One region of the Arthrobacter sp. NPDC093139 genome, then DNA from elsewhere that is predicted to be linked to it. Evidence: predicted binding sites of a transcription regulator. Region 1 holds the regulator's gene; each other region holds the start of a gene.
What was found. Region 1 encodes Rex, which represses fermentation and respiration genes when NADH is low (regulators of the CRP and FNR family bind a similar motif). Its sites were predicted from a motif close to CTTGTGAANNNNTTCACAAG; they were not measured.

Region 2: araB (ribulokinase) is a predicted target of Rex. The motif match lies at 6,331-6,350, and genes of this name have one in related genera.
Region 3: ACIP90_RS00120 (glyceraldehyde-3-phosphate dehydrogenase) is a predicted target of Rex. The motif match lies at 2,823-2,842, and genes of this name have one in related genera.

Annotation. Positions count from the first base shown of each region.
Region 1 is NZ_JBIVOO010000005.1:240,259-247,878, reverse strand. It holds gene ACIP90_RS10830 (3-deoxy-7-phosphoheptulonate synthase) at 1-411, shown strand, start outside; gene ACIP90_RS10825 (helix-turn-helix domain-containing protein) at 516-728, shown strand; gene ACIP90_RS10820 (30S ribosomal protein bS22) at 955-1,053, shown strand; gene ACIP90_RS10815 (HAD family hydrolase) at 1,224-2,042, opposite strand; gene ACIP90_RS10810 (glutaredoxin family protein) at 2,163-2,417, shown strand; gene ACIP90_RS10805 (redox-sensing transcriptional repressor Rex) at 2,507-3,202, shown strand; gene ACIP90_RS10800 (hypothetical protein) at 3,300-4,091, opposite strand; gene ACIP90_RS10795 (hypothetical protein) at 4,201-4,767, opposite strand; gene ACIP90_RS10790 (YceI family protein) at 4,945-5,493, opposite strand; gene ACIP90_RS10785 (histidine phosphatase family protein) at 5,699-6,364, shown strand; gene ACIP90_RS10780 (TlpA family protein disulfide reductase) at 6,367-6,978, shown strand; gene ACIP90_RS10775 (cytochrome c biogenesis CcdA family protein) at 6,994-7,620, shown strand, end outside.
Region 2 is NZ_JBIVOO010000002.1:380,406-388,025, reverse strand. It holds gene ACIP90_RS04895 (S1C family serine protease) at 134-1,216, shown strand; gene ACIP90_RS04890 (aldose 1-epimerase family protein) at 1,259-2,155, opposite strand; gene araA (L-arabinose isomerase) at 2,152-3,672, opposite strand; gene ACIP90_RS04880 (L-ribulose-5-phosphate 4-epimerase) at 3,778-4,488, opposite strand; gene araB (ribulokinase) at 4,485-6,263, opposite strand; gene ACIP90_RS04870 (immunoglobulin-like domain-containing protein) at 6,499-7,620, opposite strand, start outside.
Region 3 is NZ_JBIVOO010000001.1:14,229-21,848, reverse strand. It holds gene ACIP90_RS00130 (HNH endonuclease family protein) at 1-660, opposite strand, end outside; gene ACIP90_RS00125 (hypothetical protein) at 782-1,003, opposite strand; gene ACIP90_RS00120 (glyceraldehyde-3-phosphate dehydrogenase) at 1,111-2,604, opposite strand; RNA gene rnpB (RNase P RNA component class A) at 2,897-3,288, opposite strand; gene ACIP90_RS00110 (alpha/beta hydrolase) at 3,375-4,232, shown strand; gene ACIP90_RS00105 (YaaA family protein) at 4,283-5,047, shown strand; gene ACIP90_RS00100 (zinc ribbon domain-containing protein) at 5,076-5,813, opposite strand; gene ACIP90_RS00095 (Nif3-like dinuclear metal center hexameric protein) at 5,876-6,793, opposite strand; gene msrA (peptide-methionine (S)-S-oxide reductase MsrA) at 6,894-7,418, shown strand; gene cysK (cysteine synthase A) at 7,484-7,620, shown strand, end outside.

The sequences.
Region 1 (7,620 bases):
CACGTTATTCTGCGCGGCGGCCGGAAGGGCCCCAATTACTCCGCCGCCGACGTTGAAGCTGCGTCATCGAGGCTCGCCGCAAAGAACCTCAACCCGCGGCTCATCGTGGACGCCAGCCATGCCAACAGCGGCAAGAGCCATCACCGCCAGGCTGAGGTTGCCCTTGAAATCGGTGCGCAGCTGGAAGATGCAGGCGCCGCCGCAAACGCCGTGGCCGGGGTCATGCTCGAGAGCTTCCTCGTGGGCGGCGCCCAGAACCTGGACGTGGCCGAGCACGCCGCCGGAAAGGACGAGCTCGTCTACGGCCAGAGCGTCACCGACGCGTGCATGGAGTGGGACGTGACGGCCTCAGTCCTGGAGCAGCTGGCGGCGTCGTCGCGGAAACGCCGGGCTTTCACAATGGCCACGTGAGCATCTAGAGTAACTAGGACACGGTTGTTCGATGGCTCAGCATCGGCGCACCGCAGACAAAAATGGGATGCCGCAATGTTGCTGAGAGCAAAGGAATATGGGAAATGTCCGCAGAGTCGAACTTCTCGAACGCCAAGTTCTTGACCGTGGCCGAAGTGGCTGAGGTCATGCGCGTCTCCAAAATGACCGTGTACCGGCTGGTCCATTCCGGGGAGATGCCGGCCGTTCGGTTCGGCCGCTCGTACCGGGTTCCGGAGACCGCCGTCGAGCAGTACCTTAAGGGTGCTGTTGTGGACGGACAGTCGGACACCGCGTGATTCTTGGCGCTCAACTGACCGTTCGGATTCCCGTGACGGCTGCAGCTTCCTTGGGGGCGGCTGGAGGTCATGGGAAGGCCGGCGGTCAGGAGGCGCCCGGATAAGCGGTACCCTGTTAAGGAACGTTTTACGTCATTGTAAGAATCTGTCAGTTGTTCAGTCTGTTGCTTAGTCCACGGACCTTCTCCATCAGACAGGTACTGCATCTAGTTTGTAAGGAACTTTCGTGGGTTCAGTTATTAAGAAGCGTCGCAAGCGTATGGCCAAGAAGAAGCACCGCAAGTTGCTTCGTAAGACCCGCCACCAGCGCCGCAACAAGAAGTAGAGATACTTTCAGTGCGTGGATGCCCGCCGCCTTTCGAGGTGGCGGGCATTTTCTTTGGTCTCAGGACGCGGATACGGTCTGAGGACGCGGATACGGTCTGAGGACGCGGAAATTTGGGTGTCGCCAGACCGTTTGCGTGTCCTGGGGGCATTAGCGCGTCCGGAAGCGCCTCAAACCCGGGGGCCGCGGAAGCGGGAGTAGCCCCTCCAGAGGCCGTAGACGGCCCCTCCGGCGGTTGCGGCCTTGAGCCCCAGGGTCGCTGCGCGCCGGCCGGAGCGGAAGTCATAGACCGGCCAGTTGTGCTCCCGGGCGTGCTTGCGCAACCGGGCGTCCGGGTTGATGGCGACCGGATGGCCCACTAGGGTCAGCAGCGGGATGTCGTTGTAGGAGTCGCTATACGCCCAGCAGCGCTTGAGGTCGAGGCCTTCCGCGTCGGCGAGGCCCTGGACGGCCACCGCCTTCGCCGAACCGTGCAGGATGTCCCCGACCAGCCGCCCGGTGTACAGCCCCTCGCTGATTTCTCCCACGGTGCCCAGCGCCCCCGTGAGCGCCAGCCGGGTGGAGATGACCGTGGCCACTTCAATCGGCGTGGCAGTCACGAGCCAGACCTGGCGCCCCACGCGCAGGTGCTGCTGGGCCAGGGCTTTGGTACCGGGCCAGATCCGGGAAGCGATCATCTCGTCGTAGACCTCTTCGCCGAGCACCTTGATGTCTTCCACGGTGATGCCGGAGGCCAGGGTCAGGGCGGAGTCCCGCACCGCGTGGACGTCGTCAATGTTTTCGCCACGGAGCACGAACTTGAACTGTTTCCACGCCATGCCCGCCGCCTGGGGGAGGGTAAAGGCTCCCCGCTGATGCATTTTTCGGGCAACGTGAAAAAGACTGGCACCCCTCATCAGCGTGTTATCGACGTCGAAAAACGCGGCCTCGCCTTGTTGCCGCTTTGCAACGGGCTGCCTTGCCACAGCGACATACTTCTCCTCAGGCATGCCTCTGAGTCTAGTCAACGCGGGGAAGCCCATCCTCCGTGGAGCCGAACCCGGGCCACGCGCCGGCGTTCGGCCGACGCCGGCATCGCTCAGCGCCGTGAACGGCGCTACGGTTGAGCCATGGCAAATCCCGACGTCGTTCTCCTCACCAAAGCTGACTGTCACCTGTGCGCTGCCGCGCGCGACGCCGTCGGACGGGTTGCCGCGGGGCTGGGACTTGGGTGGACGGAACAGTCGGTGGACGGCAATGAAGCCCTCCGGGACCGCTATGCCGAAGAAATCCCGGTGGTGCTGGTGGACGGGATCCAGCGCGACTTCTGGAAGATCGACGAGGCAAGGCTCGAGCGCATCCTGCGCCAGGCGATGGCGCGCTAGCCGCGTATCCCGCACAGAGGCACCGGCTTTGTTGACATAAGTGATGGGGATTTAGAGTGGACTCACAACGCGACGCAATGGAGCAATTAGTGACTTCGCTCGATTCACCACCCCAGGCCGTGCCAGGGCACACCGGTGCTGCCGGCAAGCAGATCCCGCCGGCCGCCGTGGCCCGGCTGACCATCTACCTGCGCGCCCTGAACTCCCTCCTCGCCGAAGGAATTGAACGCGTCTCATCCGAGTCCCTGGCTGAGGCCTCGGGGGTCAGCTCCTCCACCCTCCGCAAGGACCTTTCCCATGTGGGATCGTATGGCACGCGCGGTGTGGGCTACGAGGTCCAGTACCTCAGCCGCCACATTGCCGCCACGCTCGGACTTACGCACGACTGGAAGGTTGCCATCGTCGGCGCCGGTAACCTGGGTAAAGCGCTGGCCAGGTACGGCGGGTTCGAATCCCGCGGCTTCGACGTGGTGGCCATTTTCGACGCAGACCAGATGGTGGTTGGCAACGAGGTGGGCTGGCTGCGCGTGAGCGACGTGGCGGACCTTGAAACGGTGCTGGAGCGGACGGGCACGAACATGGTGGTTCTCGCCTTGCCCGCGGCCGTGGCCCAGAGCGTTTGCGACCGCGTGGTGGCCGCGGGGGTACGCAGCATCCTCAGCTTTGCGCCGGTGATGCTGCAGGTTCCCGACGACGTGAACCTCCGCAAGGTGGACATGGCCACCGAACTGCAGATTCTGGCCTATCACGCGCAACGGGCGCAGACACCGGGGCAACCGCACTAACCTCCGGCTCCGGAAAGCGCGAACGTACGCTTGTGGCCCCTGACTCCGCGGGGAGTGAGAGGCCACAAGCTAGGTGAACAACAGGCAGTTGGCGTGGTTAACGGCCGTAGGGACCCGCGTACGGGTTGGCGAAGGGCTGCTGCTTCTGGAAGTACGGTGAAGCCGCAGGCATGTAGAGCATTACGATCGCGGCGATCCCAAGGACGACCACCACCGTGTTGATGCCCAGCGGCGCAATGGAGAAGATTGACAGCGCCGCAAAAACCGTGCCCAGGATGCGGGCCCAGTTCTTACCCTTGCGCACGTTGAAAGCGACCAAGGCGTAGAGGCCGGCGCCGATCAGGGTCGCGACCACCATCGTGCCGATGATGATGGGCTTAATGTCTTCGAAGGGGATGTTCTGGCCGCTGCCCCGAAGTTGGTCTTCGAACGTCTGACGCATGATGGGGTCGTCGAGGGTGGGAATGCTCACCATCAGGGACAGGATCGAGAGGACGCCCGCGGCAATAATCATCCAGAACGCTCTGTCCACGAGCTTCGGAACGCCGGCCGGACCCCGGCCCCCGGGCTGCTGCGAAGGGTACTGCCCGTAGGGGGACTGGCCATATGGTGACGGGCCCTGAGGCGGCTGGCCGTACGGCTGTTGCCCGTACTGTGGCTGTCCATATTGCGGCGGGTTCTGGCCGTACTGCGGCTGCTGGGGAGCGTTTTGGCCATACTGCGGCGCCGGCGGGACATTCTGACCATACTGGGGGGCATTTTGGCCGTATTGCGGAGCGTTCTGGCCGTACTGCGGCTGCCCGTTGCTGTCCCGTCCAGGCTCATCGGAATCATGGCGGCCGGAATCCGGATCGTTAGGGTTGCGAGGCGGGACTGGAGGAGTGCTCATGAGCGTTCCTTTGCGTTGTGACGTAGGGACCGGCCGCCGGGTTCAGACGCATTGCCCTGCCCCCAGCATGGCTTAACTCCACCGTACCCCTCACCGGGCGCGTCGAGGCTCATCCCCGAGGGGTATTCGCGGCAAACCAAGCCTGCGAATTGGGAACCCACATCAGCACGGTTGCGGCCAGGGCTGCCAGGAAGCCCAGCCCGTTGCCGCCGCGGCCGTCAGTGCAGGCGAGGCTTATGACAGCGAGAAGCAGTGAGGCGCCGGCAACAGCCGTCAGTGCGAGCCGTCCCCACTCCCGGCCTTCCTTCATGTTCATGGCCAGGACAATCTGCGCCGCGGACAGCGCCGCGCCACAGACCGCGAGCAGCAGCACGAGGATCGCGATGCCAGGCGAAAACGCAAAGAGAACCAGCGCGCCGAACAGCACGATCACTCCGCCGAGCAGCCCGAGCAGCCCACTGAGCACCCAGATCCAGTACGAGATCTTCAGCTCCGTAGGCAGCCCGATCACGCTGAACAGCCCGGCGAATCCGCCTGGCGGCATGGCCTCATAGAAACTGCGGGGGCGGTCCGCCGGCAGGTGGAACGGGAGGCGTCCTCCACGCCGCTGTTGTGGACGGTCACCGGAAGGGGGTTCGCTGCCTGGTTCCTGCGATGGATCGTTGGGGTTGCTCATGGCTCTCACTTATAGAAGGGCGGTGTGGCCAATTATAGAAAGCGCCCGGGTCCGGACGGCCACGGTCGGCAGTAGCTGCCGGCGACACAAAAACCCCGCTTCGTGGAGCCGGCTTGAGCCGGACCATGGGCGGGGCGTTTGCGGTGCACGGCCCGTCATGCGGGCCCTGGTGTGCGGTTACGCGGCAGGGGCGATGAAGGCCAGTTCGAGGTTGATGGCAACCTTGTCGCTGACCAGCACGCCGCCGGCTTCCAAGACAGCGTTCCAGGTCAGGCCGAAGTCCTTGCGGCTGATGGTGGTTTCAGCGGAAACGCCGGCGCGGGTGTTGCCGAACGGGTCCACGGCCACGCCGTTGAGCTCGGTCTCGAGGGCCACCGGACGGGTGACGCCCTTGATGGTGAGGTCGCCTTGGAGCTCGTAGCTGTCGCCCTTGGCCACGAGGCCGTTGGAAACGAAGGAGATCTCCGGGAACTTCTCGACGTCGAAGAAGTCTTCACCGCGGACGTGGCCGTCGCGGTTCACGTCGCCCGAGTCGAAGCTGGCGGTCTGGATGGTGGCGCTGACCTTGGAGTCGGCCACGTTCTCGGCGAGGTCCAGGGTTGCGGTGGCTTCCTTGAACTGGCCGCGGACCTTGCTGATGCCCGCGTGGCGGACGGTGAATCCGATTTCACTGTGCGAGGTGTCGAGGGTCCAGGTGCCGGTGGTGACGTTAGCGGGAAGTGCCATGATGGTTCTCCTTGGTTCGGTGGTGCGTCGGATGAATCGTGGGGTTGAAGCTTCATTGGTTGAAGTATCAACTAACTGCTGCACCCAGTATAAACATGCAAATGCATCTTTTATTCCAGCCCTCGGGAACATTTCGTAATTTTCTTGAGTTCTACTAGATGTAGAAGATTTCAGATCGCCCGGCATCTTTGAGAAACTGGTAGACATGCCCCAAGCCACTGTTCATTTGCTCCGCCACGGCGAAGTCCACAATCCTGCGGGCGTCCTGTACGGCAGACTGCCGGAATTCCACCTTTCCGAGCTTGGCCAGCAGATGGCGCAGACGCTGGCGGAACACTTCCGCGACCGCGCCGCCCAAGGCGCAAAGATCGTCTACCTCGTGGCCTCCCCGCTGACCCGCGCCCAAGAGACCGCAGTTCCCACGTCCCAGGCGCTGGGGCTGGAGATCCATACGGACAAGCGCATCATCGAGGCAGAGAACCATTTTGAAGGCCTGAGGGTCACCAAGGCCGAGCTGAGGAAGCCTAAGCACTGGCCGAAGCTCGTGAACCCGATGAGGCCCTCGTGGGGCGAGCCGTACAAGGATCAGGCAGCCCGTGTGCAGGCAGCCGTTGAAGATGCCCGCACCAAGGCGATCGAACTCGGCGGCGACGGCGCCGAGGCCATCATGGTCAGCCACCAGCTTCCCATCTGGGCCACGCGCCTCAGCGCTGAGGGAAAGCCGCTGTGGCACGATCCCCGCAAGCGCGAGTGCACCCTTACCTCCCTGACGTCCCTCGTGTTCGACGACGACGGCACGCTCGTGCGCGTTGTGTACACCGAGCCGGCCGCCGCCCTTCTTCCCGGTGCCTCCAGCACCCCCGGAGCCTAACCATGACCACCCCCCCTGTAAGCTCCCGCCGCAGCGTCCTCGCTGCCGGAGGCCTGGCGTTGACGGCGCTCACGCTGGGTCTGTCCGGCTGCGCCCAGGAAGATGCGTTGGCCAAACAGGCGAAGGCGGGCGACAACAAGAACTACGTCGCCGGGGACGGCTCGGTGACGGAATTCGCGGCCGCGGACCGCAAGGCCGCCGTCGATATCCAGGGCACGCTCTTCAACGGCACCGCAGTCACGCCCAAGGACTTCCTGGGCAAGGTGACTGTCCTGAACTTCTGGTTCGCCGCGTGTGCGCCGTGCCGGGTGGAAGCCCCGCTGCTTGAAGCGCTCCACCAGGAGTTCAAGCCAAAGGGCGTGCAGTTCTTCGGCGTGAACCTGCGGGATGAGAAACCCACTGCGGAAGCCTTCGACAAGACGTTCGGCCTCACCTACCCCAGCTTCAACGACAAGGACGGCGGCGTGCTGCTGTCCGTGTCCGGCCTGGTGCCGCCGGGGGCCGTCCCCACAACACTCGTCCTGGACAAGCAGGGCCGTGTGGCATCGCGCGTGCTGGGGGAGATCCAGAAGGGCACCCTCAAGGCCCTCATTGATTCCGCCGTGGCAGAGTAACGGGCGGACCATACCGTGAACAGCCCCTTCGCCGAAGCCATCCTGAGCGGCTCGCTGCTCCTTGCCATCCCGGTGGCCCTCCTGGCCGGACTGGTGTCCTTCCTCTCGCCCTGTGTCCTGCCGCTGGTGCCCGGATATCTGGGCTACGTCACGGGACTGACCGGCGTGGACCTCCAGAAACAGAAGCGCGGGCGCATGCTGGCCGGCATCGGCCTCTTCGTGCTCGGGTTCTCGGTGATCTTCGTGCTGCTCGGCGGCGCGTTCGGCCAGCTGGGTACGCTGCTCGCCGCCGGCCAGAACGCCTGGATCACCCAGCTGCTCGGAATCCTGGTGATCATCATGGGCGTAGTCTTCATGGGCGGATTCAGCTGGCTCCAGCGCGACGCCAAAATCCATGCGAAACCGCCCGCAGGGCTTTGGGGCGCCCCGCTGCTGGGGATCACGTTCGGCCTCGGCTGGGCGCCGTGCATCGGCCCCACCTACTCCGCCGTCCAGCTGCTGAGCCTCTCCGGCGGTTCGTCCGCGGCGAAGGGGGCCTTCCTGGCGTTTGTCTACAGCCTCGGCCTGGGCATTCCGTTCCTGCTGATAGCGCTGGCAGTGCGCCGCGGCGCCGGCGTGATGTCCTTCTTCCGCAAGCACCGG
Region 2 (7,620 bases), on a different contig from region 1:
AATCGGCTCTGGCCGTCGCTGCCAGCCGGGATTAGCGTTTAATCAGCGTCCGCCACGCGCGCAAGGAGGAACATCGATGCACTCCCGGCAGTCAACAACCAGGCGAATGGCCCGTGTCTGTCGGGCCTTGGCCGTGGCCGCAGTTCTCACCGCCGCCTCAGGCTGCACCGGCCCGGGGCAGGGTCCGGGACAGACTCCAGGGCAGAGTCCAGGGCCAACGTCCACCTCGCAGGCTCCAGGCCGCACGGCGGAAGGCGGTGCCGGCCAGACTCCGGGGCAAGGGCAGCAACAGCCCGCCCAGCGGATCCCGGCAGGTACTGCGGACATTCCCGCGATCGTCAGCAACGTCCAGCCGTCCGTGGTGACAATCTTCACGGGCCGCGGTGGACTGGGAAGCGGCGTGGTGTATTCGGAGGACGGACTGATCCTGACGAACGAGCACGTGGTGCGCGGCAGCCGCGAGGTCGAAGTGGGCTTCGCCGACGGCCAACGCGTGTCCGGAACGGTGCGGGCAACCGACGCCATCTCGGACCTGGCGCTCGTGGAGGCGCAGCGTAAGGGCCTGCCGGCCGCTAAGTTCCAGCCGGACCTGCCCCGCATCGGAGAACTGGCCGTCGTCATCGGCTCCCCGCTGGGATTCGAAAACACCGCAACAGCGGGCATCATCTCGGGCCTCCACCGGGAGATCCCAGGGTCGGCCTCCAGCAGCCAGTCCCTCGTTGACCTGATCCAGACCGACGCGGCGATCAGCCCCGGCAACTCCGGAGGCGCCGTCGTGAACAGCCGTGGTGAAGTGATCGGCATCAGCGAGGCTTACATCCCGCCCCAGTCCGGCGCCGTTGCCCTGGGCTTCGCCATCCCCGCCGCCACCGCCGTGAAGGTCGCTGACCAGCTCCGCGAGGACGGCACGGCCGATCACGCATTCATCGGCCTGGGGCTTGCGGAAATTACCCAGCCCATAGCCAGTGAGCTCGGCCTACCGGACACCTTGGGGGCGCTGGCACTCTCCGTGCCGGAGGACGGCCCGGCGGCGAAAGCCGGAATCCGAGCCGGTGACGTGCTCATCAGACTCGACGGCGACCAACTCACCTCGCCGGAGGACCTGTTGGCAGCACTGCGAAGCCGGAGCCCCGGGCAGACCGTGACCGTGGAATTCCGCAGGGGAACCGAAACCCAGGAAGTCAAGGTCGAACTGGTCGCGCGCCCGGCCCCCTGAGACCGGCCCCACACGGCAGCGCCGGGGGCCGCCGGGGTCCCGTCACGTGGCGAAGATGCTCCACGACGCCTCGTGGGTGGCGCCTGGCTCCAGCTGGATCAGGTCCGCGCCGCTGTTGAAGGCGTCAGGAGGGCAGGTCATGGGTTCCACCGCGAGCCCCAGCCTGTTGGGGGCCGGTGGCAGCTTGTCGGCCGTGTGGATCTGGAGCCACTGGCAGGTCCGGTCCCAGGCCATGCCGACTCCGGTCCCGCCCGGATCCCGCACCACGAGTTGCGCGCGGCCAGCGTCCGTAAACGAGATGTGGGTGAAGGCGTGGTCGATCTTGGTGGCACCGATGCTGCGCGGCGCACGGAAATCGAACTCATGCCCGTCCACTGCCCGCACGGCGACAGGCAGCAGCCGGTCAGGGGTCACATCCAGAAACCCGCCGGCCGGAACCTCCAACGTCCATTCATCCAGCGGCGCCGGCCCCGCGAGCAGGTACGGGTGCGGGCACACACCATAGGGCGCGGTGTCCGCGCTGAAGTTGGTCGCCGTTACCCCCGCGTGCAGGCCGGCGGCGTTCAGCCGGTAATGGGCGGTGACCTTGAGCGGGAATGGATACCCGGGAGCCGGGCCCACAGTGCAGGCGAGGACCACGGCGGACCCAGAATGCTCCTTCAGAGTCCAGTCGAGCGGAAACGCCAGGCCGTGAAGGGCGCAGTCCCGCTCGGTTTCGTTAATGGGCAGCCGGTAGTCGGCTCCCCGGAACTTGTATTTGCCGTCGGCGATGCGGTTGGGCCAGGGGGCCGCGATGATGCCCCTGTAGTCGGGGATGGGCCCGCCCTCCGGGAACGGGACAACCAGGTCCCGTCCCCGGTGGCGGAGTTCCCGCAGGGCAGCTCCCCGTGCCGTCACGGTCGCGCTGTACTCCCCCGCTTGGATTTCGTATTCGCTCACAGCCCACCGGCGAGCTTGTAGTACGCGGCGTTCCAGGCGAGTTCCTTCTTGAATTGCCTGATGGTGGTGCCGTCGTCAATGGTGAGGAGCTCGGTCCGGGCGATCTCGGCGAAGTCCTCGAACACGTCCATCCCCACCTGCGTGGAAAGGACGGTGTGGTGCGCTGCCCCCGCGGTCAGCCAGGCCGCGGCGGACGTGGCGAAGTCGGGCTTCGGGGACCAGAGTGCGCGGGCAACCGGGAGGTTGGGCAGCGGTTCGTCGAGATCGACGACGTCGACGGCGTTTGCCACGAGGCGGAAACGGTCCCGCATGTCGGACAGGGCCACGACGACGCCGGGTCCTGCGTCCGTGTCGAAGACCATGCGGACCGGATCTTCCTTGCCGCCAATGCCCAGCGGGTGGATTTCAACCCGCGGCTTCGTGGCCGTCAGGGAGGGGCAGACCTCGAGCATGTGCGCGCCGAGGATCTTTTCCTGGCCGGGAGTGAGGTGATAGGTGTAGTCCTCCATGAGCGAGGCGCCGCCCGCCAGGCCGGCACCCATGACCTTGGCGGCACGGACCAGGATGGCTGTCTTCCAGTCGCCCTCTGCGCCGAAGCCGTAGCCATCGGCCATGAGCCGCTGCACGGCCATGCCGGGCAGCTGCCGCAGTTCGCCCAGGTCTTCGAAGGACGTGGTGAAGGCGGCGGATCCGTTGGCTTCGAGGAAACTGCGCAGTCCCAGCTCGATCCTGGCGCTGTAGCGGAGGGATTCGTGGCGGGCCCCGTCGGAGCGAAGTTCCGGCGCCACCTCATAGAGCCGCTCGTACTCGGCGACCAGGGCGTCGACGTCGGACTCCGCGGCGCCGTGCACGGCGTCGGCGAGCTCGTTGACGGACCATGTGTTGACCGAGACGCCGAAGCGCAGCTCGGCCTCGGTCTTGTCACCTTCGGTGACGGCGACGTTGCGCATGTTGTCCCCGAAGCGGGTCAGCTTCAGCGTGCGGACGGCGGCCCAGCCGGCGGCGGCCCGCTGCCAGACGCCAACTTGCCGGGCGACCTCGGGGTTGGAGACGTGCCCGACGACGGTCTTGCGCGGCACGCCGAGGCGGGACTGGATGTAGCCGAACTCGCGGTCGCCGTGCGCGGCCTGGTTCAGGTTCATGAAGTCGAAATCGATGTCCGCCCACGGGAGCTCAACGTTGGCCTGGGTGTGCAGGTGCAGCAGGGGCTTGCGGAGCAGGTCCAGGCCCTGGATCCACATCTTGGCCGGAGAGAACGTGTGCATCCACGCGGTCACGCCAATCACCGAATCATCCGAGTTGGCTTCCAAGGCGGTGCGGCGGATCGCGTCGGAGTCTGTCAGTACGGGCTTCCAGACCAGCTTGACCGGCACCTCGGAGGCTTCGTTAAGGGCGGCGGCAATCTCTTGGGACTGGGCGGCGACCTGCTTCAGGACGTCCTCCCCGTAGAGGTGCTGGCTGCCGGTGAGGAACCAGACCTCGTGGTGCTCGAGGGAGGTGTTGTTGGCGTTGGACATGTAGTTCTCCTGGAAAGCTTCGGGGGCCTGGCGGCCGAGTGACTGGGCCTGGTGACCGGGTTCGGGCCTCGCGGCCGTGACTGGGCCTAGCGGCCGTGACTGGGCCTAGCGGCCGTAGACGTTCTGGTAGCGGGCGTAGAGGGATTCAATCTGGACCGGATCGATGGGCAGTGGTTCGCCGAGCTGCCGGGCGATGTGGACGGTGCGGGCCACTTCCTCGCACATCACTGCAGCTTTGACGGCCGAGCGGGCGTCCTTGCCGATGGTGAAGGGGCCGTGGTTCTGCATCAGGACCGCCGGGGAGTTTGATCCCTGCAGGGTTTCCACGATGCCGCGGCCGATCGAGTCGTCCCCGATCAGGGCGAATGGCCCCACCGGAATGGTGCCGCCGAACTCATCGCCCATCATGGTCAGCACGCACGGGATGGCTTCACCCCGGGCGGCCCAGGCAGTGGCGTAGGTGGAGTGGGTGTGCACCACTCCACCGACGTCGGGCATGTGCCGGTACACGTAGGCGTGGGCGGCCGTGTCCGAGGACGGCGTGAGGTCCGGGTTTTCCCATTCGGCCGGGGCACCTTCGGCGTCGGCGCTCAGGCTGCTCACCGGGGTGCCGTAGAGGTCCGTGACCACCATGGCTTCGGGGGTCAGATCGTCATAGGAGACGCCCGAGGGCTTGATGACCATCAGGTCATAGCCCGGGATCCGGCCGGACACGTTCCCGGCCGTCCAGACGACCAGTCCGTAGCGCGTCAGCTCGGCATGCAGTGTGCAGACATCCCGGCGGACCATCGCGATGGTCTCCAGCAGGGCGCTCATGCCGAGACCTCCTGGGCGAGCTGGGCGGGCAGGGACTGGGCTGGCAGGGACTGGGCTGGCAGGGATTGGGCGGCGTTGCGCTGGATGGCCTTGAGCCGGTGCATGACGTCGTTGGTTCCCCTGCCGAAGTAGTCATGCAGGGTCCGGTACTCGCGGAACAGTTCCTCGTACGCGGCGACGTTGTCCGGGATCGGTGTGTACACGGCACCGGGGGCGGAGCCCATCGCCGCAGCGGCGGCACGGATGTCCGGGTACTTGCCTGCTGCGACGGCTGCGTGGATGGCCGAACCGAGTGCGGGTCCCTGGGCCGAACCGATGGTGGAGAGCTGCAGCCCGGTGACGTCGGCGTAGATCTGCATCAGCAGTTTGTTCTTCAGCAGGCCGCCGGCAACAATGAATTCCTTCACCGGCACACCGGCGTCGCGGAAGGCGTCAACGATGGTGCGGGTGCCAAAGGCCGTGGCCTCCAGCAGCGCCCGGTAGATGTCCTCGGGGCGCGTGGCCAGGGTCTGGCCCACCACCACTCCGGAGAGCTCATGGTCCACCAGGACCGAGCGGTTGCCTGAGTGCCAGTCCAGGGCGATCAGGCCGTGGCCGCCGATCGCCTGGGCTGCGGCGAGTTCGGTCAGGTATTCGTGGATGCCGAGTCCTGCAGCTGCGGCAGCCGCGTGGTATTCGGGCGGAACCCCATACTTCGTGAACCAGCCGAAGATGTCGCCCACGCCGGACTGGCCGGCCTCATAGCCCCAGAGCCCGTCGACTATGCCGCCGTCCACCACACCGCACATGCCGGGCACCTCCCGCAGCACATCCCCGTTCATCACATGGCAGGTGGAGGTGCCCATGATGGCCACCAGCTGGCCGGGCTCAACGGCTTTGGCCGCGGGTGCGGTGACGTGGGCATCCACGTTGCCGACGGCGACGGCGATGCCCTCAGGCAGTCCGGTCCACTCTGCGGCCTCGGCCGTCAGGTACCCTGCGGCGTCGCCCAGGCGGCCGATGGTGCAGTCAAGTTTAGCGCTAACAAAGTTGCTGAATTTCGGATTCAGGGCGGCCAGGAAGTCCTCGGACGGATACCGGCCGTCCTGGTAGATGCCCTTGTATCCGGCGGTGCAGGCGTTGCGGACGTAGCTGCCGCAGAGCTGCCAGACAATCCAGTCGGCAGCTTCCACCCAGTGGTCCATCTCCGCGTAGGCCTCGGGATCCTCCTCCAGCAGCTGGAGCCCCTTGGCAAACTCCCACTCGGAGGAGATCAGGCCGCCGTACCGCGGCAGCCACGTCTCACCCCGTTCGGCGGCGAGGGCATTGATGCGGTCCGCCTGCCCTTGGGCCGCATGATGGCGCCAAAGCTTGACGTATGCATGGGGCCGATTGGCGAATCCCTGAACTTCGTTCAGGGGCGTGCCGTCGGCCTTCACCGGCACCATCGTGCACGCGGTGAAGTCCGTCGCAATCCCAACCACCGCGGACGGGTCAATGCCCGCATTGGCGATCGCCGCCGGCACCGCATTCCGGAGCACGTCCCGGTAGTCGTTCGGCACCTGAAGCGCCCAATCACCGGGGAGCCGGGCGGTCCTCCCATCCGCTGCGTCCGCCACATCCGCAGGAAGCGCCTCGGTGACCACCGCGTGCGGGTAATCAAACACGCCGCTGCCGAGCTCCTTGCCGTCCCGGACCCGCACCACGACGGCCCGGCCCGACAGGGTGCCGTAATCCACTCCGATGACGTAATTGTCATTGCCGGTCTTGAACCCGGCGTCCCCACTGGCTTGCATGCTGAAACCTCCATCCGGGAGGTACTGGCCCCTATGCCCGGTGTCGAAATGTAAAAGATTCTCTTCGATTGTGAACGCTAACATATCTCTGCGTCAAGCATTGCTGACGCCCAATATTGGACGGCCTTGCCGGGCCAGGCCCGATCGCCGCCATCGCATCACGGCAACGAGACGGGGGCTCCGCCAGGGTTGGCAGAGCCCCCGTCCTTCCAGGTGCCAGTAGTGCCGCGGCGCGCTAGCCCAGCTGGCGGCGGAGACGCTCCAGCTCCGTTTTGGTAACGGGCAGGACGGTGCCGTGGCGCGGCGCGCGCGGAAGCTCATAATTGCTCGAGAGCTTCCAGTTGGGGTTCTCCAGGCTGGTGCTCTCCAGCGGGATATAGCCCCGGCCGCCAAACTCGTCCACGAAGAGGTAATACTTCTCTTCGGTGTTGGACTTGAAGACGGTGGGCCCCTCGACGCCCCCGGTCCCGGCGTTCCTGCCGATGCAGTTGGCCATCAGGGACCAGGCGCGTGGGTTTGCAGCAGGCAGATCAACGGCCAGCAGGTCCGTGGACTTCTCCTGCATGATGTCGAGGCACCCGGAAACGCGGGCTTCGTCCTTCGTGAAGCGGTAGTAGGTGTCCCCTTCCTTGATGACAGTGGAGTCGATGACGGAGTCACCCGGGTCGTTCCAGACTTTCGCCTCACTGAAGGTCCGGAAGTCGCGGGTGGTGGAGTACATCATCTTGTTGTGGGTGCCGCCCGCGTGGTTAGGGTCGCTGTCGGCATAGATCTTGGAGGCCCAATAGACCACGTAGGCGCCGATTTTCCCGTCGTAGTGGGCTTCCGGCGCCCAGGTGTTCCCGGCCGTGTCCGGGGAGACCTTGACGTGGCGTTGCTCGGACCAGTTCACAAGGTCCGTTGACTCCCAGACCTCGATGTACTGACTGCCTTGGCGCTGGGAGGAATCCCACGAGGTTCCGCTGCCGATGGAGAGGTCGGTGGCGATCATGTAGAACTTGTCGCCTTCCGGGGATCTGATGATGAAGGGGTCGCGCAGGCCTTTGGTGCCCAGCTTGGAGTTGAGGACGGGCTTCCCCCCGTTCAGCTCATCCCACTTGAGCGCGTCGTTGCCGCGGCTGGCGGCCATGAAAATGTTCTCTCCGGCGAGGTCGTTGCCGGTGAAGTAGGCGAAGGCGTACCCTTCCTTGGCTTCTGTCTTGGGCAGCGGCAGAACAGTCACGAAGAACCTCGTCCTGGCCTTGGCCTTTCCAAGGGTGACGGTTGCGTGCAGGTTAAGCTTCACCGGTTCGCTGCCGTGGGCCGGCCGCGAAACCTCGCCGGTGTCGGTGATGACGGAGCCGTTGCTCGACTTCCA
Region 3 (7,620 bases), on a different contig from region 1:
TTTGTTCCCGGGAAGCCAGCTCGCTGCGTCCGACGCGCTCTTCTCCTGGTTCGCGGGACCGTCTGCCGCAATCAGATTAAGCGGATCATTGGCGAGATTCTGTCGCTGCTTCGGGGTGAGCTCCGCGGCTCCCTTTTGCCAGGCATCCCCGAGTGCCACGACATGGTCAATCTGAACGGCCTTGCTGGAGTCGGCACCGCGGGTGAACGTGGTTACCCGGCCTGCATACGGTTCGTGGAAGGTGCCTGACGAGACTTTGCACCGCGAGCCCGTGGAGTAGGCAACGTCGCTGAGGTCGCGGCGGAGGATGTCGTTACGGGTGTCACAGCCGTTGCGGTCGGCGTCGAACCAAGCCTGGCCGAAGGCCGACCGGTCATAGTCGTTTTTGGGTGCCCTGCCCTTAACGGGCAACGAGTCCAGTGCCGATATCGCCGTGCCTTCCGGCACAGGCCGGGGCGGCACCACCGGCTTCATCCAGGTGGCGTCGAAGACGGGGACCTCGTTGGGGCCGGACACTGCCGGTTCAACGGCCAGGAACTGCCCGGCCGTGAAAAACCACGCTATGCCTGCCGCAACCAGGACCGCGAGAAAGGCAAGCACGGCCCATGCCTGGCGGGAGCGCCGGCGGGCACGCCTATACGCGGACCAGCTGAGGGTCATCGCGTGGCGCCCTTCGGGGCGTGGCTTGTGCACACACCACGAGACTAGGGCAGCTCCAGTGCCTCCGGGCAGATGTCCACACTGTTGAGGACCGGTGCCCTGGGGAGGACGGGTTGAGGGACTACTGCTCCCTCATCACCCGGCGGAGATCCTCGTTGGCCAGGTCGAGCAGGCGCTGCAACTGTGCCACCCGCTCTTCGCCGACCTCGCCGGCGGCACGTGCGGCGGCGGCTTGGTCCAGGAGGCGCTGCGCCTCTTTCTGGTTTGCACGCGCTACATCAAGTGCGTGTTCCAGTGTTGTGTCATGTGATGTGTCACGCTGGAGGGTCGAGTCGTGTTCCATGAGAACAGTGTGGTCCCCTTTCCCGGCTGATTCCAGAGAACCAGCCGGGAAGTTGGGAAAGAGGGGCGCCCGCGGCTTTGGGCCGCGGGCTCACCCGAGGGCCGGGGCTAGACGGATCCCGCTGCGGCCAGGACGGGGGCTGCGTCCTTGACGGAGTCCTTGGCGGGGAACGAGGGAGGGTTCACGCCTGCCATTTCCTCCATGACCCGGACAACCTGGCAGCTGTAGCCGAACTCGTTGTCGTACCAGACGTAGAGAACCAGGTTCTTGTCGGTGGAAACAGTGGCCAGACCGTCCACGATCCCGGTGCGGCGGGAGCCGACGAAGTCCGTGGAGACGACCTCCGGGGAGTCGATGTAGTCGATCTGCTTGCGCAGGACCGAGTGCAGCGACATTTCCCGCAGGTAATCGTTGACCTCGTCCTTGGTGGTGCCCTGTTCCAGGGTCAGGTTCAGGATCGCCAGGGAGACATCCGGCGTGGGGACGCGGATGGAGCTGCCGGTGAGCTTGCCCTGCAGTTCCGGGAGCGCCTTGGCCACGGCCTTGGCCGCACCGGTTTCGGTGATCACCATGTTCAGCGCGGCCGAGCGGCCACGGCGGTCGCCCTTGTGGAAGTTGTCGATCAGGTTCTGGTCGTTCGTGAACGAGTGAACGGTCTCCACGTGGCCGTGGATGACGCCGTACTTGTCGTTGATCGCCTTCAGTACCGGCGTGATGGCATTAGTGGTGCACGATGCCGCCGTGACGATCTTGTCCGAATCCAGGATGGTGCCGTGGTTGATGCCGTGAACGATGTTCTTCAGCTCACCCTTGCCCGGAGCCGTCAGCAGCACGCGCCCCACACCCTTGCTCAGCAGGTGCTGGGACAGGCCTTCGCTGTCGCGCCAGCGGCCCGTGTTGTCCACGACCAGGGCATTGGTGATGCCGTACGCCGTGTAGTCAATCGTGGCGGGGTTGTCCGAGTAGATGACCTGGACCTGGACGCCGTTGGCCGTGATGGTGTTCGCTTCCTCGTCCACCTTGATGGTGCCTTCGAAGGAACCGTGGACCGAGTCGCGGCGCAAGAGGCTCGCACGCTTGGAAAGGTCGTTGTGGGAACCGCGCCGCACGACGATGGCGCGCAGGCGCAGGCCGTGGCCGCCGCCGGCCTTTTCGATGAGGAGCCGGGCGACAAGGCGGCCGATCCGGCCAAACCCATAAAGGACGACGTCGGTGCTGGTGCGGTCATCGGCGCCGCGCTTGCCAACGATCTCGGCCAGCTCGGCGCGGAGGAATTCTTCCAAGGTGGCGTCTCCGCCGTCGGACTTGAACTTCTGGTTCAGGCGCGCGATGTCGATCGCGGCGGCACCCAGGTCCAGCTTTGCGAGCGTATCGAGCAGGGGTGCCGTTTCCTCCAGGAGCAGCTCGTCCTTGCTCATCCGGCGTGCGAAGCGGTGCGCCTTGAGGATGTTCATGGTGGACTTGTTGATCAGGCTGCGGCCGTGGATCGAGGTGACCACGTTATTTTCCCGGTACAGCCGGCCGATCACAGGGATCATGGCCTCGGCGAGTGCCTCGCGGCCCATCCACGTATCGAGACAAGAATCTGACGTCTGGCTCACAGAACTACCTTCCTTGGTTCGACCGGCTACGTCCTCGTAACCGGAAGTCGGCCACCCGAAGTATCCAGGGGCGCTGGCACCGGCAGGGTTTCGGTCCGCCCCGGATGCCTTTGACGTTGCAAAGAAAAACCGCCGGTTGCGAACGCAGATCCGGCGGTAGAACTTCTACGTTCAAGGTCTATTCTAGGGCTGGCCACGCGCCGCGGATGACCGGGGGGCACGTGAAATCTCTCACACCGGGCCGGCGCGGTCAGGCACGCCCGGTGCGCGGCAGGAACGGCCGCAGAATAAGTGGATGGGCTGACCGATACGCCGGGTTCTGTGTTCCCGCGCCGTTGCCGGGGCGGGAGTAGCGGCCATCCATCTACGAACGCCGTTGCCGACGCCCTCCAGCGGCCTACCCGGGCACTCGGGCGAGCAGCCCTCAAACGTGCCCTGTCTGGCCTTGCTCCGGGTGGGGTTTACCTAGCCTTCCCGGTCACCCGGGAAGCTGGTGGTCTCTTACACCACCGTTTCACCCTTACCTGCATCGTGCCGCTTTCAAATCGGCGCGAGGCAGGCGGTCTGTTTTCTGTGGCACTGGCCTGCGGGTTACCCCGAGTGGGCGTTACCCACCACCCTGCTCTGCGGAGCCCGGACGTTCCTCGAGCCACTTGCGTGACGCGCGGCCGCCTGGTCAACCCATCCGCAGTCCATTCTACGGTCAGTGCGGGCAGGCCCCGCCACACAGGGCCACTGCCACACATGCGCGCCGAGCCTATGATCGGATCATGGACGCGTCCGAAGTGACCCGCCGCCGCCTGCTTCAGCTGGCAGGGCTGGGCGTTGGCGCCTACGCGGCCAGCGGGTGCACCGCCAGCCATCCGCCGCCCTCCCCGTTGCCCAACCCACCGGTGGGGCCTCCCTCGGTGGCCATGCGCGGCGGTTCCTTTGTTTCGAGGTTCCGGCCTGCGGCAACAACCCACTGGTCCATTGCCACGCCGGTGCTTCCCGGCAGGAGCGGGACGGACTTCCCGCTGGCGCTGTTCCTCCACGGCCTGGGCGGCGACAACGAGGGGATCTTCGATGTGCTCAAAGCCCACGAAGTCCTGAGACGCCACCTCTTTATCGGCGGGGCACCGTTCGCCATTGCGTCGGTGGACGGCGGCGACACCTGGTGGCATCCCAGGGCCGACGGCAGCGACAGCCAGTCAATGCTGGCGGATGAGTTTGTTCCCTTCCTGGGCTCGCAGGGCTACGACCTCGGCCGGATCGGCCTGTTCGGTCTGTCCATGGGCGGATTCGGCGTCCTGCTTCTCGCCTCGCAGGCCCGCCTGCCCGGCATCCGGGCCGTGGCAGCCATGAGCCCGGCAGTCTGGGACCGCTATGACGAGCGAATCGAAGGCGCCTTCGACAGCCCGTCCGATTTTGCGGCCCATAACGTGTTCTCGCTGCGGCCCAGGCTGGCAGCGATACCCAAGCGGGTCGACTGCGGAACCGAGGATGAATTGTTCCCCTGGGTCAAGAAGTATGCCAGCGGCCTCCCCGGAGTAGTGGAGGGCGGCTTCCGGACGGGAGGTCACGATGCGGACTACTGGCGGGCCATCCTGCCTGACGTGGTGTCGTTCCTGGGCAGGCACCTCCGCTGAGCGCGCAGCCGCCGAGGAACAGGGCCGGCGGGCACCGGTAAGATCGTACGGTGCTGATCCTGCTTCCCCCGTCCGAAGGTAAGACCCCTGCCGTCCGCGGCGACGCCATGGACTGGACGTCCCTGAGTTTCCCTGAACTGAACCCCTGCCGGGCCAAGGTGCTCGATGCACTGGGGACGGTGAGCGCGCACGAGGATGCCTTGGCACTGCTGGGCGTCGGAGCGTCGCTGGCGTCCGACGTCGAACGCAACACCCGGCTGCACGCGGAACCGGCGGCACCGGCCCACCAGGTGTATTCAGGCGTCCTGTACGACGCGCTGGGCTACAAGTCGATGACGGCGGCGCAAAAGCGGCGGGCGGACGACGCGGTGCTCGTGATTTCGGCGCTGTGGGGAGCCATCCGTTTCGCCGACTCCGTGCCCGCCTATCGACTGTCGATGTCGACGGCACTGCCCGACGTCGGACGCCTTGCGTCGTTCTGGAAGCCGCAGCTCACGGACGCACTCGCCTCCGCCACGGCCGGGCAGCTGCTGGTGGACTGCCGTTCCAGCACCTATGCCGCGGCGTGGGCTCCCCCGCCGGCGTCAACGGTGACGGTGAATGTCTTCACGGAGGTGAACGGCGTCCGCAAGGTGGTCAGCCACTTCGCGAAGCACACCCGGGGTGAGCTGGCGCGGCATCTGCTGACCCGGGCGGGGAAGGCCCCCGGGACGCCGGCCCAGCTGCACAAGGCCGCCACTGAAAAGTGGAATGCCGAACTCGTCCCGGGGACAGCGCGGAAGGCCCACGCCCTGAACATCATCCTTCCCGGCTAGCTAACGCTGCGGTTGGGCCTTACTGGGCTCAGACCCATTCGGGGGAGCGCACCAGGATGCAGCCGGAGTCCGGGCAGAAGACGATGTCGTCGTCGGCAGCGGCCTTGATATCGGCAAGGTCCCCAGGGCTCAGCTGCATGCCGGACCCTTCGGACGTGCCGTGGAACAGCCGCGCAGCACCCACCCCGCGGCGGGCCAGGGTCTTCTCATAGACAGCCAACATTCCGGCATCCAACCCCGCGGCGAACTCTGCCCGGCGGCCCCGCACCACCGTTTCTTCAGCGGCAATCTCCGCCAGCTGCCCGTCCAGCTCCGCCCGGATCGCGCCGAAGGAACCCTGGATGTCATCGACGATCTTCTGCTGGGCCGCCTGCCGCTCGCGCAGCGAATCCAGCCGCTCCATGACTTCGAGTTCAACGTCTTCGAGGTCTGACCGGCGCTTATTGAGCGAGGCGATGTCCTTCTGCAGGGCCACCAGGTCCTTGGACAGGCCGGTTCCGCTATTCAGCCTCGCTTCGTCGCGTTCGATCCTGCCGGCCACCTGTTCGACGTCAGCCTCGGCGCGCTTTAGCTCCGCCTCTGCGTCATGGACTGCCATCTTTGCTGCACCCAGCTCGCCGTTGGCAATGTTCAGCGCCGCCTGGAGGTCTTCGATGCGGGGGTCTGTTTCAAGGCTGCGGCGGCGGCTGGCCAGTGATTTGAGTTTCGCGTCCAGCCCCTGGAGCTCGAGCAACTTCAACTGTTCCGCCGGTGCTGCCTTGGCCACGATTACCTCCGCTTGATCCCATCCGGCCTGCGCCGGGCACCCCTGCAGGGGCTTTATAGACTCTAGTCCCCGCCGGGAGTCAGAATGAAGTCCCACGGATCGCTGTTGGTGGCGCTGACACGGATGTCGACGACATGGCCCTGGTCAGCAAGGACATTGCCCAGCGCATCTGCAGCAGCCGGAAGCCACAGCCATTCGCTGGCGAAATGGGACACGTCGACAAGATAAGGGCGCCCGTTAACGGCGGCCTCGCGGGCCTCGGAAGCGGAGTGGTGCCGAAGGTCGGCCGTGACATACAGATCGGCGCCGCTGGCCCGGACCTCGTCAAACAGTGAGTCCCCTGCGCCGCCGCAGACCGCGACCCGGCGGACCAGGCCGTCCTTGTCGCCGGAAACCCTGACGCCGCCCGCGACCGAGGGCAGGATCCCAAACACCCTCGCCGCGAAGTCGCCCAGCGTCATTGCCTCGGCAAGATCGCCGACCCTGCCGATGCCTTCCTCCGGAAGACCGTTGGCTGCACGGGTCAGGGGAGACACGTTGTCCAGCCCCAGGGCGTCGGCCAGGACATCGGAGACACCTCCGACGGCGGAATCCCCGTTCGTGTGGACGGTCAGGAGAGCGGTTCCCGACTCGATCAGGCGGTGGACGGCCTTGCCTTTGGGGGTGTTGGCCGCGACTGACGTCACTCCTTTGAGCAGCAACGGGTGGTGCGTGATCAGCAGCTCTGCGCCCCATTCAATGGCTTCCTCGATGACGTCAAGCGTGGGATCCACGGCAAACATGACCCTTGTGATTTCCGCCGACGGGTGCCCGGCAACAAGGCCCACCTCGTCCCACTCCTCGGCGAGCGACTCGGGCCAGAGCTCTTCGACGGCCAGCATGAGCTGTCCGAGCGTCGGCGCCCCTGGCGCCTCCTCGGCAGCTGCCGCGTCCGGAGATTCTGCCGGCTCTGCTGCAACACCACTGTTCACAGGTTCCATACTCATATTTTTACTCTATAGGCGCCGCTGGCCCGTCCCGGGTTCGGACCCGTAGTGTGGCTGGGGGAATCATCGGCGCCCCTCAACCATTGAAGAGGACATGAGAACTTTTGTGCTTGGCGGAGGCTGCTTCTGGTGCCTGGACGCCGTCTACCAGAAAACCATCGGCGTCAGCGCGGTGGTGTCAGGCTACACGGGCGGCCACGAACGCCACCCGGACTACTACTCCGTCTGTTCAGGCACCACGGGTCACGCGGAGGTCGTGGCAGTCACCTTCGACGAGGAGATCATCCCGCCCGAGGTCATCCTGGACATGTTCTTCGCGCTGCACGACCCCACCACGCTGAACCGCCAGGGATACGACGTCGGAACGCAGTACCGCTCGTCCATGTTCTATGAGACGACAGAGGAAAAGATCCTCTTCGAGGAAGCGATCCAACGGAACCAGGCCCTGTGGTCTCGGCCCATCGTGACGGAGGTAAGCCGGCTCCCGGAGTTCTACCGGGCCGAGGAGATCCACCAGGACTATTACGCAAAGTTCCCGGAACAGGGCTACTGCCAGGTCATCATCAACCCGAAACTGGCCAAGGCGCGGAAATATTACTCTGCATGGCTTAATGCTTAGCGGCGGCGCTTACGCCCTCGTTAGGCTGACCACAGTATTCCCTCCTCAAAGATAGGCGTAAGTACATGGCACGGATCTACGACGATGTAACACAGCTTGTAGGCGGCACCCCCCTGGTCAGGCTCAACCGGCTGAGTGAGGGCCTGGGCGCCACCGTGGCCGTGAAGCTCGAGTTCTACAACCCGGCCAACAGCGTGAAGGA